2 regions of the Faecalibacterium sp. i21-0019-B1 genome follow, and region 1 is predicted to be linked to the other one. Evidence: riboswitches for the same ligand, from Rfam matches in the RefSeq annotation. Region 1 holds a riboswitch; the other holds the start of a gene.
What was found. Region 1 has a riboswitch for thiamine pyrophosphate ahead of thiD (bifunctional hydroxymethylpyrimidine kinase/phosphomethylpyrimidine kinase). Riboswitches for the same ligand answer to the same signal wherever they lie in the genome.

Region 1 (7,392 bases):
CTGGCCTACTGTAAACGGCTGAGTGCCGAAGCGGTAGTTGAGTCCGGTCAATGTAACATAGTACTTCATCTTTATTTCCTCCAAAACACATGTTTTATTTTCAGGGAGCCCGTTCATCCCCTGCTGTGTCTGTATTATCCACTTTTTATGTCCAATAAAAATCACTTTCAAATAACACTTGTCATTTTTTGATATTTTTGTTCAGGTTCGCTGCACAAAGTTTACCATCTTTTCTTTCTCCGCAGGTCAACTGTCAGGTGACAAATGGTTCTTTTCCGTTTCCGGAGCCGCATCATCCTCACTTTTGCATTTTTTTATTTCTCTTTAGGGAACATGCATTCCCGTCTTGATTCAAGGGAACAAACAACGAAAGAAATTACAAAGTGATTACAACACGGTAAAAAATTCTTTCCTGAGTCTCCCTGCGCTTCGATCAGTTTAACAAAAACTCTTTGACTTTTAGCGATAAATTATAACAAAATCGTAGATTATCATTGAAATCTCACTTCTTAGCCAAAAAAGCTCTTGATTTTTTCGCAAAAAAGACTAGAATATCCACTTGCAGAAAGGCACTTCCTGTAGGGCCTTCTGCAAAATACATTTGCGTATGGCAAGGAGATTTTAGATATGAAACTCAAGAATGTTTGTGTTGCTGTTGTTGCTCTGGCTCTGGCTGTTGGCATGACCGCTTGCGGCGGTTCTGCTTCCTCCACTGCTGCATCCTCTTCCGAGGCTGCTTCTACCAGCACTTCTGTTGCTGCTGAGGCCGATGAGAACGCTTCTTCCGCTGTTGCAGAGGAGAACGGTTCTTCTTCTGAGGCTGCTTCCAGCGAGGCCGCTTCTTCTGAGGCTGCTTCTTCTGAGGCTGCTTCCAGCGAAGTTGCTTCTTCTGTTGCCGCTTGATCGCACAGCGCCTAAATTCCAATAAAAGCTGAAGCCGGGCACAGGGAGCCATGAGTTTTCCTGTGCCCGGCTTTTTACAACAAAACGCACCGGATCGTTCAACGAGAACCACCCGGCGCGTTATTTTTTATGCTCCCCAGAACAGGATGCCCAGCCCTGCGGAAATCAGGATCATGAGAATGGGGGATGGTGCCTTGCCGTTCCTTTTGCGGCACAGCAGATGCAGCGCCCACAAAAGTACAAACACTGCAATGGAGCGCGCATCCGGTACAAAGTCGGTGCTGCGGCCCGCAAAGCCCAGCAGTGTGGAAAGTGCCATATTGATTGCCGTTGCAAGGATCATCGCCACCACACAGGGACGAACGCCGCCAAGAACTGCGTTGACTCCCGCATACTTCATCAGGTTCTGCAGCACCGATGCAACGAGCAGGATAATGACAAAAGACGGCAGCACCACACCCAGCGTGGCGCACAGCGCGCCCCAGAAGCCGCCCTGTGAAGAACCAATGAAGGTGGCCATATTGATGGCCAGCGGGCCGGGTGTGGACTCTGACACCGCAATAAAGCTGAGGAATTCGCCTTCCGTCAGCCAGCCGTGTCCTAAGACCGTTTCCCGCACCAGCGAGATCATCCCGTAGCCGCCGCCGAAGGACAACGCACCGATCATGAGGAAATTCCAGAAAAGTTCTACATAGATCACGGCTTCTTTTCCCCCTTCCGCAGCTGCTGTACTGCATACACCAGCAGCCCGGCCGCACCGCTGAACAGGATGTAAAAAATGGAAGAGAAGGACACTGCTGCAATGGAACAGCCCACCATCGCTGCCGCAACCGTGGTCAGGATGACAATATTGAAGACGCTGTGTTCCAGCTGCTTCAGCATTTTCAGGCCCGCCGAGAGGATCAGATAGATCACACACACCTGAATGCCGTGGAACGCACTTGCCACCACCGAAAGGCGGAGGAACTGGTCAAAGAACAGCGAGATCAGATAAATGACCGCGAAGGACGGAAGACATACCGCCACCGTGGACGCTGCCGCACCTGCCGCACCCTCGATCTTGTAGCCGATATAGGTGGCACTGTTCACCGCCACCGGGCCGGGCGTAGACTCCGCAATTGCCACCATGTCCAGAAATTCTTCCTTTGTCACCCACTTTTTTTCTTCCACAAATTCATTCTGCAGCAAAGCCACCATGGCATAACCGCCGCCAAACGTGAACGCACCAATTTTGAAAAACGTCCAGAAAAGCTCCTTTGTTTTCGACATAGCCTTCTCCTTTCTTGCGCCTTATTATATCATTTTTTGTTTTGATATGATATACTTTAATGGAATATGCTGTTTTCTTTGGAAAAAGCAGAAAAAGGAGTTTAGGATATGAAAACAAAATTTGGCATTGTAGGCTGCGGCTTTCTGGGCGGCATTGTGGCCAACGCATGGAAGAACGGTCTGCTGCCGGACTATGAGCTGGTGGGCGTGACCAGCCGTACCCGTGCTTCGGCGGAAAAGACTGCCGAAACGGTGGGCTGTGCCGTGTGTGACGATGTGGATGCTCTGCTGACACTGCAGCCGGAATACATTGTGGAGACTGCTTCGGTGGAGGCTGTGCGCGCCATGGCTGTGCCTGTACTGAAAAGAGGCGTGAATCTGGTCATTATTTCCATTGGTGCCTTTGCGGACCTTGATTTTTACGAGCAGGTCAAGGCCGCTGCCGTGGAGGGCGGTGCCAAGGTGCATCTGGCAAGCGGTGCCATTGGCGGCTTTGATGTGCTGCAGACCGTCACTCTGATGGCCGAGGCGCAGAAGCTGGCCGAGACGGCAGGCATTGAGACCCACACCGGAGCCAAGGGCTTCCGCAACACGCCGGTATGGGCCGACCACCTGCTGACCGATACCGAAAAGACCACCGTGTTCACCGGCAATGCCAAGCAGGCCATTGCCACCTTCCCCCGCCGCGTGAATGTGGCTGTTGCCACCTCGCTGGCCACCACCGGCCCGGAGATCACCGGCGTGACCATGCACTCGGTACCCGGCTGGGTGGGCGACGACCACTGCATCACCGCCGAGATCGAGGGCGTGAAGGCCGTGGTGGATATCTGCTCTTCCACCAGCGCCATTGCCGGTTGGAGCGTAGTTGCCCTGCTGCGCAACCTCTCCTCCCCCGTATGCTTCTATTAAAGGAGGGCTTTGCAGATGTTCAACAAACTGGTGGCCATTGAGCCGGTAAGCCTGATCCCTTCCGCCGAGGAAGCGCTGCATCAGTACGCAAAAGAAGTGGTGCTGTACCGCGATATCCCGGCCAGCGATGACCAGATCGTGCAGCGCATCGGAGATGCCGATGCCGTGCTTCTGAGCTACACCTCCCGCATGGGCAAAAATGTGATCGAGCGCTGCCCGAATATCCGTTACATCGGCATGTGCTGCAGCCTGTATTCTGAGGAAAGCGCCAATGTGGATATCGCCTACGCCCGCACCCGCGGCATCAAAGTGCTGGGCATCCGGGACTACGGCGACCGCGGCGTTGTGGAGTACGTCCTGCATGAGCTCACCGGCATCCTGCACGGTTTTGGGATGCCCATGCTGCGGGACGAGCCGGTGGAGATCACCGGGCTGAAGGCAGGCATCATCGGGCTGGGTGTGTCCGGCAAAATGATCGCCGACGCGCTGCAGTTCATGGGTGCCGACATTGCCTATTACAGCCGCACCCGCAAGCCGGATGCCGAAGCTGTGGGCATGGCCTATAAGCCGCTGGCACAGCTGCTGACCGAGAGCGAGGTGGTGTTCACCTGCCTGAACAAAAATGTCCTGCTGCTGGGCAAGGACGAATTTGCACAGCTGGGCGCAGGCAAGGTGCTGTTCAACACTTCCATCGGCCCGGGCTTTGACTCTGCTGCTCTGGAACAGTGGCTTGCTCTGCCGGGCACCCACTTTTTCTGTGACACCCGTGCCGCTGCCGGCCCGGTGGGTGAAGGCTTCTTTGCCCGTGAGAATGTGCATTGCGCGAATGTTTCTGCCGGACGCACCAAGCAGGCTTTTGTGCTGCTGAGCCAGAAGGTCCTTGCGAACCTCCGCACTGCACTGGGAGAATGATATAAAAAGGAAACGCTTCCCCGGCCGGGAAGCGTTTCCTTTTAGGCTTTATTCAAAATTGTTGTGATCTCTTCCAGATTCGCCGCAAATCGGATGCCCTGCTGGCGCTGCGGCGTGGAAAGGCCTTTCTCGATCATTTTGGCAAGCAGTGCTTTCAGGCTGTCGTAGTAGCCGTTCAGATCATACAGGATGCAGGGCGCGTCCAACTGGCCCAGCGAGACCTTGGACATTACCTCTGCGATCTCTTCCAGCGTGCCGGTACCGCCGGGGAATGCGATGAAGGCATCGCCCAGCTCGATCATCTTCGTCTTGCGCTCGGTCATGTCCTTGGTGACGATCAGCTCGGTCAGGCCATCGTGCTGCAGCTCCTGCTGCACAAAGAACTGCGGTTCCACACCGGTCACCGTGCCGCCTGCGTCCAGTGTGCTCTGGGCAAGCTGGCCCATCAGGCCGCTGCGGGAGCCGCCGTACACAAGGCGGTGACCGTTTGCACCGATCCAGCTGCCCAGTTCCCGGACAGCTGCCGCCAGCACAGGATCATTGCCCGCATTTGCTCCAAGATAGACCGTGATGTTCATGGTATTCCCCCCTTTGTTTTTTCCATTTTACCACGCAGCGGGCCGATTGAAAAGGGCCATCCCCTTGCAAATGCAGCGGCACTGTGGTATTCTTGAACGCAGAAAAAAGGGAGCCTGCAAAAGCAGGCTGAGAGTGGGCTGTTTGCCCAGACCTGTGACCTGATTTGGACAATGCCAACGTAGGGAGATACTGCTGCTTTAAAGTGCGGAGGTGCCTCCTTGCGGGCATTTCCGCATTTTTTGCAAAGGAAGTTGTAACCATGAAAACTGCATTGACGATTGCCGGCAGCGATTCCAGCGGCGGTGCTGGAATTCAGGCCGATATCAAAACCATGACTGCAAACGGCGTGTACGCCATGAGCGCCATTACCGCACTGACTGCCCAGAACACCATAGGTGTGACCGGCATTTTTGAAGCCACGCCCGAATTTCTGGCACAGGAGATCGATGCCATTTTTACCGACATCTACCCGGATGCCGTCAAGATCGGCATGGTATCCTCGGCAGAGCTGATCGGTGTGATCGCCGAAAAGCTGCACACCTACGGCGCAAAGCATATCGTGGTGGACCCGGTGATGGTTGCCACCTCCGGCTCCAAGCTGCTGCGGGACGATGCCGTGCAGGCACTGACCGAAAAGCTGCTGCCCATGGCAGAGGTGGTCACCCCCAACATTCCGGAGACTGAGATCCTTTCCGGCATGAAGATCACCGATGCGGCCGGAATGGAGACCGCTGCAAAGCTGATCAGCGAGAAATACCACTGTGCCGTGCTGTGCAAGGGCGGCCACCAGATCAATGATGCCGACGACCTTCTGTGGCGGGACGGCTGCGGCAAATGGTTCCGCGGCAAGCGCATTGCAAACCCCAATACCCACGGCACCGGCTGCACCCTATCCAGCGCCATTGCGTCCAATCTGGCAAAGGGCCATGATCTGGATGCATCGGTGGAGCGCGCAAAGGCCTACATTTCCGGCTGTCTTTCTGCCATGCTGGATCTGGGCCACGGCTCCGGCCCGATGGACCATATGTTTGCACTGAAGGGAGAGTTTGTGGGTGAGTGAGCAGACCTTTGTGCAGCAGCTGGTGCAGGAAAGTCTGCCTGTGTGGGAGAAATGTCTGCACTCAGAATTTCTGACCCACCTTGCGGATGGCACACTGGATGAAGCCTGCTTCAAGGGCTACATCGTGGAGGACAGTCTTTACCTGCGGGAATATGCCAAGGTGTTTGCCTGGGGCATGACCAAGGCAAAGGATATGCAGACCATCCGCACCTACTATTCCCTGCTTTCCTTCGTGAATGAGAGCGAGGATGCAGCCCGCCTGCACTATCTCAAGCACTTTGGACTGACCGATGAAGGCATCCAGAGCCTGCCGCTGCGGCCGGAGAACCGTGCCTATGTGGACTCTATGATCGAAGCCGCCAAAAACGGCGAGGGCGCAGCCGAGTGCATGATGGCCTGCCTGCCCTGTATGCTGAGCTATGGCTGGATCTTCCAGAAACTGCTGGAAGAAAAACCTTCCGTGCAGGATACCCTTTATGGTGCACTGGTGGTGGACTATGCTGACAAGGGCTATGAGGCGGCCTGCCGCGACTGGGCCGCGTTTGCAGAAAAAGTCTGTGAAGGCCTGAGCGACGAGCGCCTTGCCCGCTGCCGCGAGATCTTCCATGCCTGCTCGGAGCACGAGCTGAACTTCTGGGCCATGGCAGCTTCCCCGCGCAGTGACCTGTAATTTTTCCTAAAATATAAAATGCACCCGGCCTGTGGGCAGAACCGCAGCAACCGGGTGCATTGTTTTGTTCAGGGTTTCGTGGCCGCAGCCGCAGGCATGAGCCTTCGTGCCGGAAACAAGGGAGCCCTAAAACAAAAACTCCCCCGGCTCTTCTGCCGAGGGAGTGGAAAAGAAAAACGCCCCTAACAGAAGAACTCTCTTCTGTCAAGGACGAATAAAATTTGGCCTTTTATCCGCGGTGCCACCCTGACTTCATGGGCATGACCCCATGCACTTGGCGGGATGCCAACACATCCCCGGCAACTGACGTATGCCCTACGTTGCAGAATACTGTGCGGCGAAAGTTCTCCGCAGTTCCCTGCACCCTCAGCGGTCCATTTCGGGAAAATATAACGCAAAGTCACACTTTCCTTGACGAACTGTTTCCGGTCTGCTTCTCAGCTGTACAGGCTCTCTGTACAGGCATGGTTCGCCGTTATCTCTGCTTCAACGGTTTAGTGTATTGAAGTTGGCTATATTAAACCACGGATTTTTCGTTTGTCAATACCTGTTTGCAAATTTTTCAAAATCAGCCTATGTCCACAGTGGGTTCAGCGCTTCCGGCGGCTGTTCGTGCTGGAAAACTTCACCGCTTTTGCCGGCCTGCGGCGGCTGTGCAACGCACTGTAGTAGCCAAAGGCAGTGCCGCATAAGCCGCCCACAATGTGCATGAAGTTTGCTACATTGTCGTGCACAAAAATGATATCGTACACCTGCTGACCAAAGTACAGCGCTGCAACCAGCAGCATGGTGACCGGGATGCCGCCGGAGAAGCCCGCCAGCGACGAAAGCATGATAAGCATAAACACGATGCCGGACGCGCCCAGCAGCCCCGAACGCGGGAACAGCACGCATTGCAGCACGCCGGTGACCAGAGCGGTGAACACCATGCCGCACAAAAGCGGCTTGCTGCCGTACTTTTCTTCCATTGGCGGGCCAACAACGAGCAGCAGCAGCATGTTATTCAGAAAGTGGTCCCAGCTGGCATGGCCCAGCACATGGCCGAACAGCCGGATGTAGAACAGCGGGTCCTTCAGCGAGGAGCGGTAGA
Region 2 (7,392 bases), 1.0 Mb from region 1:
CGGGCGATATCGACCGGGGCGGCGTATTCGCCCAGCTGTACGGCACTGTGGAGCTGCTGGAAGCCGACGAGCGTGCCCGCATCAGGGGCCTGATCATCAACAAGTTCCGGGGCGATGTGGAGATCCTGCGGCCCGGCCTTGCCATGCTGGAAGAAAAAACACACCTGCCCGTGCTGGGCGTAGTGCCGTACCTGCGGGTGGAGATCGAGGACGAGGATTCTCTCTCCGACCGGCTGGATACAAAAGCTGCGGTCAAGCCGCTGGATATCGCCATCCTGCGCCTGCCGCATGTATCCAACTTCACCGACTTTATCCCGCTGGAACAGCACCCGCTGCTGGGCGTGCGGTATGTGCAGCGCACCCGCCAGCTGGGTGCACCGGATCTCGTCATCCTGCCCGGCACCAAGAACACCATGGACGACCTGCGCTGGCTGCGGGAAAGCGGACTGGAAGCGGCGGTGCTCAGGCTTTCGGCAGCCGGTACGCCGGTGCTGGGCGTGTGCGGCGGCTATCAGATGCTGGGCGAACAGCTCTGCGACCCGGCAGGGGAGGAGAGCGGTACCCCCTGCACCCTGCGGGGCCTTGGCCTGCTGCCCACCACGACGGTGTTCGGCACCGAAAAGCACCTGACCCAGACCGCAGCCTGTGTGACCACAGAACCCTTTGCAGGCGCAAAGCTGACGGGCTACGAGATCCACGCAGGCCGCACCGAGGTGCGGGGCAGTGCGTTCTGCATCCTTGCAGACGGCACGCCGGAGGGCTGTGTGCAGGACGGTGTATTCGGTACCTACCTGCACGGCCTGTTCGACACCGGCGAACTGACCGAAAAACTGACCGCATTTTTGTGCAAACGGAAGGGCATCGATCCGGCCGGGGCCGAGCTTATCCCCATGGAGCAGTACCGTCAGCAGCAGTTTGATCTGCTTGCCGATGGTGTGCGTGCGGCACTGGATATGCCCGCCATCTATGCCGCTATGGGAATGCAAAAAGGAGACAACACATGACACCGCAGCATCATCTGCCCGCCGACATTGAACGGACGAGCATCTCCATTATCACAAGGGAATTGGACGAGCTGGGCCTGACCCCGCCGCCGGAGACGGCTGCGGTGGTCAAGCGGGTCATCCACACCACCGCGGATTTCGACTATGCCAAAAATCTGCGCTTTACACCCGGCGCGGTGGAAGCCGCAGTCAAGGCCCTGCACGCGGGTGCTTTCATCGTTACCGACACCAATATGGCGCTGGCGGGCATCACAAAGCCGGGCCTGAAAAAACTGAACGGTGAAGCCATCTGCTACATGGCAGACCCCGCTGTGGCCGAAGCCGCAAAGCAGGCGGGCACCACCCGTGCCGTTGCCGCCATGCACCGCGCTGCCCGGGAGCACCCGGGGGCCATTCTGGCCATTGGCAATGCGCCCACGGCCCTTTTGACCATTGCGGAGGAAATGGAAGCCGGTCTGCGGCCTGCACTGGTCATTGGCGTGCCGGTGGGGTTTGTGAATGTGGTGGAAAGCAAGGAAGTACTGTTTGCCGCCTGCGAGCGATACGGCGTGCCTGCCATCGCCGCCATGGGCCGCAAGGGCGGCAGCAATGTGGCTGCAGCCATCTGCAACGCCCTCATTTACTCTGCCGCCGAAATGCTGGACCCCTCTGCCAGAGGGTGGAACGGATAAGGCGGAAACAGCATAACATCAAAAACCCGGAACCCTTTTTGAGCCGTTTTGGCCGAGAAAAGGTTCCGGGTTTTGTTCATGATTTTTTCAGAGAGCTATTTTGCAACAGCCCCATTTTCACGGAAAAGGTCCGAACCGAGCACGGCATCCACACTGCCGGCATCAGGCTGCGGGGAACGCCTTGTTCCACACTTCGATCACCTTGAACTTCGGGGTCCAGCCTTCGGGCTCAAAGCGGTCGCCCTTGGCAGCCATGGTGCCCTGCTCGGTGCACCACTGTGCGGCCTTGGCCATATCAGGGTCGGTCACATCCGCAAAGGCGGGTGCGCCTGCGGGTTCGGGCCTGCCTGCGGTGTTCCACACCAGCATCGAGCCTTTTGCATTGCTTCCCGTGATTGTAACATTGCGCATACCCGTAATGGTAAGGCCCAGGCCACCGTCCATTCGTGTATCATTGGTGCAGACCAGAACAATATCCGTGCTGTGTCCACCTTGAAAATACCATATTTCACCTTCTTTTTCAATAAAACCTGCGTGAAACGCCCCAAAACCTGCGTGAAAAACGTTTTGCACCGCTGTGCGCGCCTTTGCCCCCTCTTGCAATTTGTGCGCAAAGGGTGTAGAATACAGTCACAATCAAATACAGGGGAGCTTGTGAAGCAGGCTGAGAGGAAGTGCCCAAACTTCGACCCTTTTACCTGATGCGGATAATGCCGCCGTAGGAAGTCAGAATGGATGATTTTTTGCAGGAGGCACCGCGGAAGGTGTCTCCTGTTTTTTTGTTGTGTACCGATTACCATTAAGGAGGATGCCTTGTACTTTTCTGCGGAAGTGCCGCAGCGGGCTGAGGGGGAGCGCCCTGAGCTTTGTGACCGTCAGCGATGGGAAGCCGTGTTCCGGCGTGAGAGGAGACCAGCAAGTCTCGACCGCTTCTTATAGTTCCTGCGCCGGGTCTGGCACCGGGTGCGGGCTGTTTGCGGAGGCGCTGTATGGTTTTTGCTGCTTCCGCAGGTTTGGAAAGGAGCCTTGCCTTATGAAAAAAATCTCTGTGAAAAAGCTGGCGTTGGCCGGCATGCTGTGCGCTCTGTGCGTGGTGGGCAGCGTATTCAGCTTCCCCATGTTCGGCAGCAAATGTGCACCCATCCAGCACATGGTCAATGTGACCTGCGCGGTGCTGCTTGGCCCGTGGTGGGGCGTGGGCGTAGCCTTTGTGGCCTCGCTGCTGCGCAATCTGCTGGGTCTGGGCAGCCTGATGGCCTTCCCCGGCAGCATGTTCGGCGCACTGCTGTGCGGCCTTGTGTACCATAAGACCAAAAACATCCTTGCCACCATGGTGGGCGAGGTGTTCGGCACCAGCATTCTGGGCGGCCTGTGCGCTTACCCGGTGGCCATCTTCCTCATGGGCAAGAGCGCCGGCGACATCGCGTTCTATGCCTACATCGTGCCGTTCCTCATCTCCACTGCAGTGGGTTCCATCATTGCGGGCGTGCTGGTGTACAGCCTGCAGCGCTCCGGCGCTCTGCACAGCATGCAGAAGAGCCTTTCCTGACGGAGGGGCACCCGAATGTTCAAAACAGAATTCGAGAACCTGCGCCGCACCTGCCCGCTCATCCATAACATTACCAACTACGTCACCGTGAACGACTGCGCCAACATGGTGCTGGCCTGCGGTGCTTCGCCCATCATGGCCGACGATGCCGCCGAGGTGGAGGACATCACCACCATCTGCGGCGGGCTGAACATCAACATCGGCACCCTGAACAGCCGCACCATCACCAGCATGCTGCTGGCGGGCAAAAAGGCAAACCAGCTGGGCCATCCTGTGGTGCTGGACCCGGTGGGTGCGGGTGCGTCCCGCCTGCGCACCGACACGGCTTTCCGCCTGCTCCGGGACGTAAAGTTCACCGTGATCCGCGGCAACATCTCGGAGATCAAAACGCTGGCCTCCGGCGCGGGAACCACCAAGGGTGTGGATGCCGATGTGGCCGATAAAGTTACTGAGGAAAATCTGGATTCTGCCGTGGCCTTTGCCAAGGCCTTTGCAGCCCAGACGGGTGCCGTTATTGCCATTACCGGTGCCATCGACATCGTGGCCGATGCCGAAAAAGCCTACTGCATCCGCAACGGCAATGCCATGATGAGCAGCATCACCGGTACGGGCTGCCAGCTTTCGGCCCTGACGGCGGCGTTCGTCACCGCCAACCCCGGTCATCCGCTGGAAGCTGCTGCAGCTGCAGTGTGCGCCATGGGCCTTGCGGGCGAGACCGCCCACAAGCGCCTGACCCCGCTGGACGGCAACTCCACCTACCGCAATTATATCATCGATGCCATTTACAATATGACCCCGGATCAGCTGGAAGAAGGAGCAAACTATGAAGTGCGATAAGCAGAACATGCTTCTGTATGCCGTCACCGACCGCACATGGGTGGGCAAACAGACCCTCTATGAACAGGTGGAGAGCGCCCTGAAGGGCGGTGTCACCTGTGTGCAGCTGCGTGAAAAAGAGCTGGACGACGAAGCCTTTCTGAAAGAGGCTGTGGAGATCCATGCTCTGTGCCAGCGCTACGGCGTGCCGTTCTTTGTGAACGACAATGTGGACATTGCCATCCGCTGCCACGCCGAGGGTGTGCACGTGGGGCAGGAGGATATGGCCGCAGCGCAGGTGCGCGCCCGTGTGGGCGACGGTATGATGATCGGCGTTTCCGTCCACAGTGTGGAGGAAGCACGGGAAGCCGTCAAGCACGGCGCAGACTGCCTTGGCGTGGGCGCAGCCTTTGCCACCCACACCAAGACCGATGTGGATGTTCTGCCCCACGAGACCCTGAAGGCCATCTGTGATGCCGTGGACATCCCGGTGGTGGCCATTGGCGGCATCCACAAGGAGAACATCCTGCAGCTCAAGGGCACCGGTGTGGATGGCGTGGCCCTTGTGAGCGCCATCTTTGCAGCAGACGACATCGAGACCGAGTGCAAAGAGTTGAAAGCCCTGTCGGAGCAGATCATCTGACCGATCCTGCGGCAAACCGGGGACACCACCTTGGGCCGCGTTATAAAATTCATGGAGAAAACCAACATGAAAAGCGTATTTTGCGCAGGTGCCGGCATCCAGAACGTTCTGTTTTTTCTGAATGACGGCTGCCTTTCCCTACCCTTGTATGACCAGCACCCTGCTGTTCAGAGATAAACTGTCATTTGGAGGAACAGAGCGTATGCAGACTTATACTACCCAGATGGATGCTGCCCGCAAGGGCATCATCACGCCGCAGATGGAGATCGTGGCTAAAAAAGAGTATCGCACCACCGAGGAGATCCGCCAGTGGGTGGCCGAGGGCAAGGTAGCCATCCCGGCCAACAAGCACCACGAGTGTTTGAACCCCGAGGGTGTCGGCTCCATGCTGCGCACCAAGATCAACGTGAACCTTGGTGTCTCCCGCGACTGCAAGGACTACAACGTGGAGATGCAGAAGGTGATGAGCGCCGTCAACATGGGCGCCGAAGCCATTATGGATCTGTCCAGCCACGGCAACACCCAGCCCTTCCGCCAGAAGCTGACCCACGAGTGCCCGGTGATGATCGGCACCGTGCCGGTGTACGATTCGGTCATCCACTACCAGCGCGATCTGGCTGAGCTGACCGCACAGGACTTCATCGATGTGGTGCGCCTGCATGCAGAGGACGGTGTGGACTTTGTCACCCTGCACTGCGGCATCACCCGCAAGACCATCGAGCAGATCCGCAAGCACAAGCGCAAGATGAACATTGTCAGCCGCGGTGGCTCTCTGGTGTTTGCATGGATGAGCATGACCGGCAACGAGAACCCCTTCTACGAGCACTTTGACGAGATCTGCGAGATCTGCGCCGAGCACGATGTGACCATCTCGCTGGGCGATGCCTGCCGTCCCGGCTGTCTGGCTGACGCCACCGATGTGTGCCAGATCGAGGAACTGGTGCGTCTGGGCGAGTTGACCAAGCGCGCATGGGCACACAACGTGCAGGTGATGGTGGAAGGCCCCGGCCATGTGCCCCTGAATCAGGTGGCTGCCAACATGGAGGTGCAGAAGAGCATCTGCATGGGCGCACCCTTCTATGTGCTGGGACCCCTGGTCACCGATATCGCCCCCGGTTACGACCACATCACCGCTGCCATCGGCGGCGCTGTGGCTGCAGCCAGCGGTGCAGCTTTCCTGTGCTATGTGACCCCCGCCGAGCATCTGGCTCTGCCCAATGTGGACGATGTGAAGCAGGGCATCGTGGCCTCCAAGATCGCTGCCCACGCCGCCGATATCGCCAAGGGCATCCCCCACGCCCGGGACATCGACGATAAGATGGGCGATGCCCGCCGTGTGCTGGACTGGGATGCACAGTTCGCCTGCGCACTGGACCCGGAGACCGCAAAGGCCATCCGCGATGCCCGCCTGCCGGAGGACGACCACAGCGACACCTGCAGCATGTGCGGCAAGTTCTGTGCCGTGCGCAGCATGAACAAGGCGCTGGCCGGTGAGTACATCGACATTCTGTAAAAATCTTCTGTTTTGCGCGCAGCAGCGCGCATCTTCCTCCGCCGCCCGGTATGACCGCCGGGCGGCTTTTGTTGTAATTCCCAAAAGATTGTGTTAAAATAACAATAAGGCGCTGATTGCAAAATTGGTGGTCATGCTTTCTATCCCGTATCGCTGGTTTTTCTATTTCTACATAGAACAAGCAGAGGTCCGGGAGGAAACTTTTTTTGAAAGTACCCTGCCCGGAGCCTTGAAGGCGAAGGGAGGGATATCGAATGAATCTGCTGGAGACTCTCGCATTGCTCACGTTCATTCTCGCGTTGTTGAGCTTGGTCGTGGATGTGATCCGTCTGACCGTTGAGGTCATGGCAAAGTTTTCCCAGATAAAAAGCGATGATAACAAAAAAGATTGACCGCCTCACAGTTCCCCAACTCGAGCGGTCAATCTTTTTGACTAACGGGATGGAAAGCTGACCTTTGCAGTCAGCGCCCCTTCTGTTTGTAGTATAATCGAAGCTATGTGATTTGTCAAGTTATCCTGTTCCATCGATTATTTCTATCAATATTTTAGATTTTACAATTCTTCTGTACTGTACTATAATGAAGTTATCGTCTTCATTCCATTGATCTACAGGAGGAATCTGCCTTGCTGGTAAATCTTATCGAATCCGTCTATCGCCTGCTGTGGGGCGATCTATTCACCATCCCGCTGGGCGGCGGCATCGGCATTTCCTTCATGGTGGTGCTGCTGTTCACGGCGGGCATCTGGTTCACCTGCCGCACCCGTCTTTTGCCGGTGCGGCTGTTCCGGGATATGATCGCCGCCGTGTGCGAGAAAAAGCAAGGCAGGAACGGCCTTTCCTCCTTCCAGACGCTGGTCATTTCCACCGCCACCCGCGTGGGCATGGGCAATCTGGTGGGCGTGGTGGCCGCTGTTTCTGCAGGCGGTGCCGGTGCGGTGTTCTGGATGTGGGTCACTGCCATTCTGGGTGCGTCCACCTCCTTTATCGAATCCACCCTTGCCCAGAAATACCGCCAGCCCGACCCGCTGTACGGCGGCTGGCGCGGCGGACCGGCCTACTATCTGCATGTGCTGGCGGAGCGCAGGCGCGGCAAAAAGCTCAAACGCTCTGTGGTAGCGGCGCTGTTTGCGGTGTCTGGTCTCATCTGCTGGTGCGGTATCAGTCAGGTGATCTCCAACTCGGTCAGTTCTGCGT

Region 2: it holds a riboswitch for thiamine pyrophosphate, as region 1 does, so the genes downstream of both, thiW (energy coupling factor transporter S component ThiW) here and thiD (bifunctional hydroxymethylpyrimidine kinase/phosphomethylpyrimidine kinase) in region 1, are expected to answer to the same signal.

What each region holds. Positions count from the first base shown of each region.
Region 1 is NZ_AP031425.1:1,483,982-1,491,373, reverse strand. It holds gene ACGHP1_RS07550 (HIRAN domain-containing protein) at 1-69, opposite strand, end outside; gene ACGHP1_RS07545 (hypothetical protein) at 628-903, shown strand; gene ACGHP1_RS07540 (chromate transporter) at 1,031-1,603, opposite strand; gene ACGHP1_RS07535 (chromate transporter) at 1,600-2,172, opposite strand; gene ACGHP1_RS07530 (aspartate dehydrogenase domain-containing protein) at 2,281-3,081, shown strand; gene ACGHP1_RS07525 (NAD(P)-dependent oxidoreductase) at 3,097-3,993, shown strand; gene ACGHP1_RS07520 (TIGR00730 family Rossman fold protein) at 4,035-4,571, opposite strand; TPP riboswitch at 4,668-4,774, shown strand; gene thiD (bifunctional hydroxymethylpyrimidine kinase/phosphomethylpyrimidine kinase) at 4,832-5,632, shown strand; gene ACGHP1_RS07510 (TENA/THI-4 family protein) at 5,625-6,302, shown strand; gene ACGHP1_RS07505 (rhomboid family intramembrane serine protease) at 6,893-7,392, opposite strand, start outside.
Region 2 is NZ_AP031425.1:2,522,637-2,530,028, reverse strand. It holds gene ACGHP1_RS12630 (cobyric acid synthase) at 1-1,004, shown strand, start outside; gene ACGHP1_RS12625 (precorrin-8X methylmutase) at 1,001-1,675, shown strand; gene ACGHP1_RS12620 (hypothetical protein) at 1,838-2,119, opposite strand; TPP riboswitch at 2,310-2,417, shown strand; gene thiW (energy coupling factor transporter S component ThiW) at 2,709-3,224, shown strand; gene thiM (hydroxyethylthiazole kinase) at 3,240-4,061, shown strand; gene thiE (thiamine phosphate synthase) at 4,048-4,683, shown strand; gene thiC (phosphomethylpyrimidine synthase ThiC) at 4,886-6,196, shown strand; gene ACGHP1_RS12595 (hypothetical protein) at 6,451-6,588, shown strand; gene ACGHP1_RS12590 (alanine/glycine:cation symporter family protein) at 6,822-7,392, shown strand, end outside.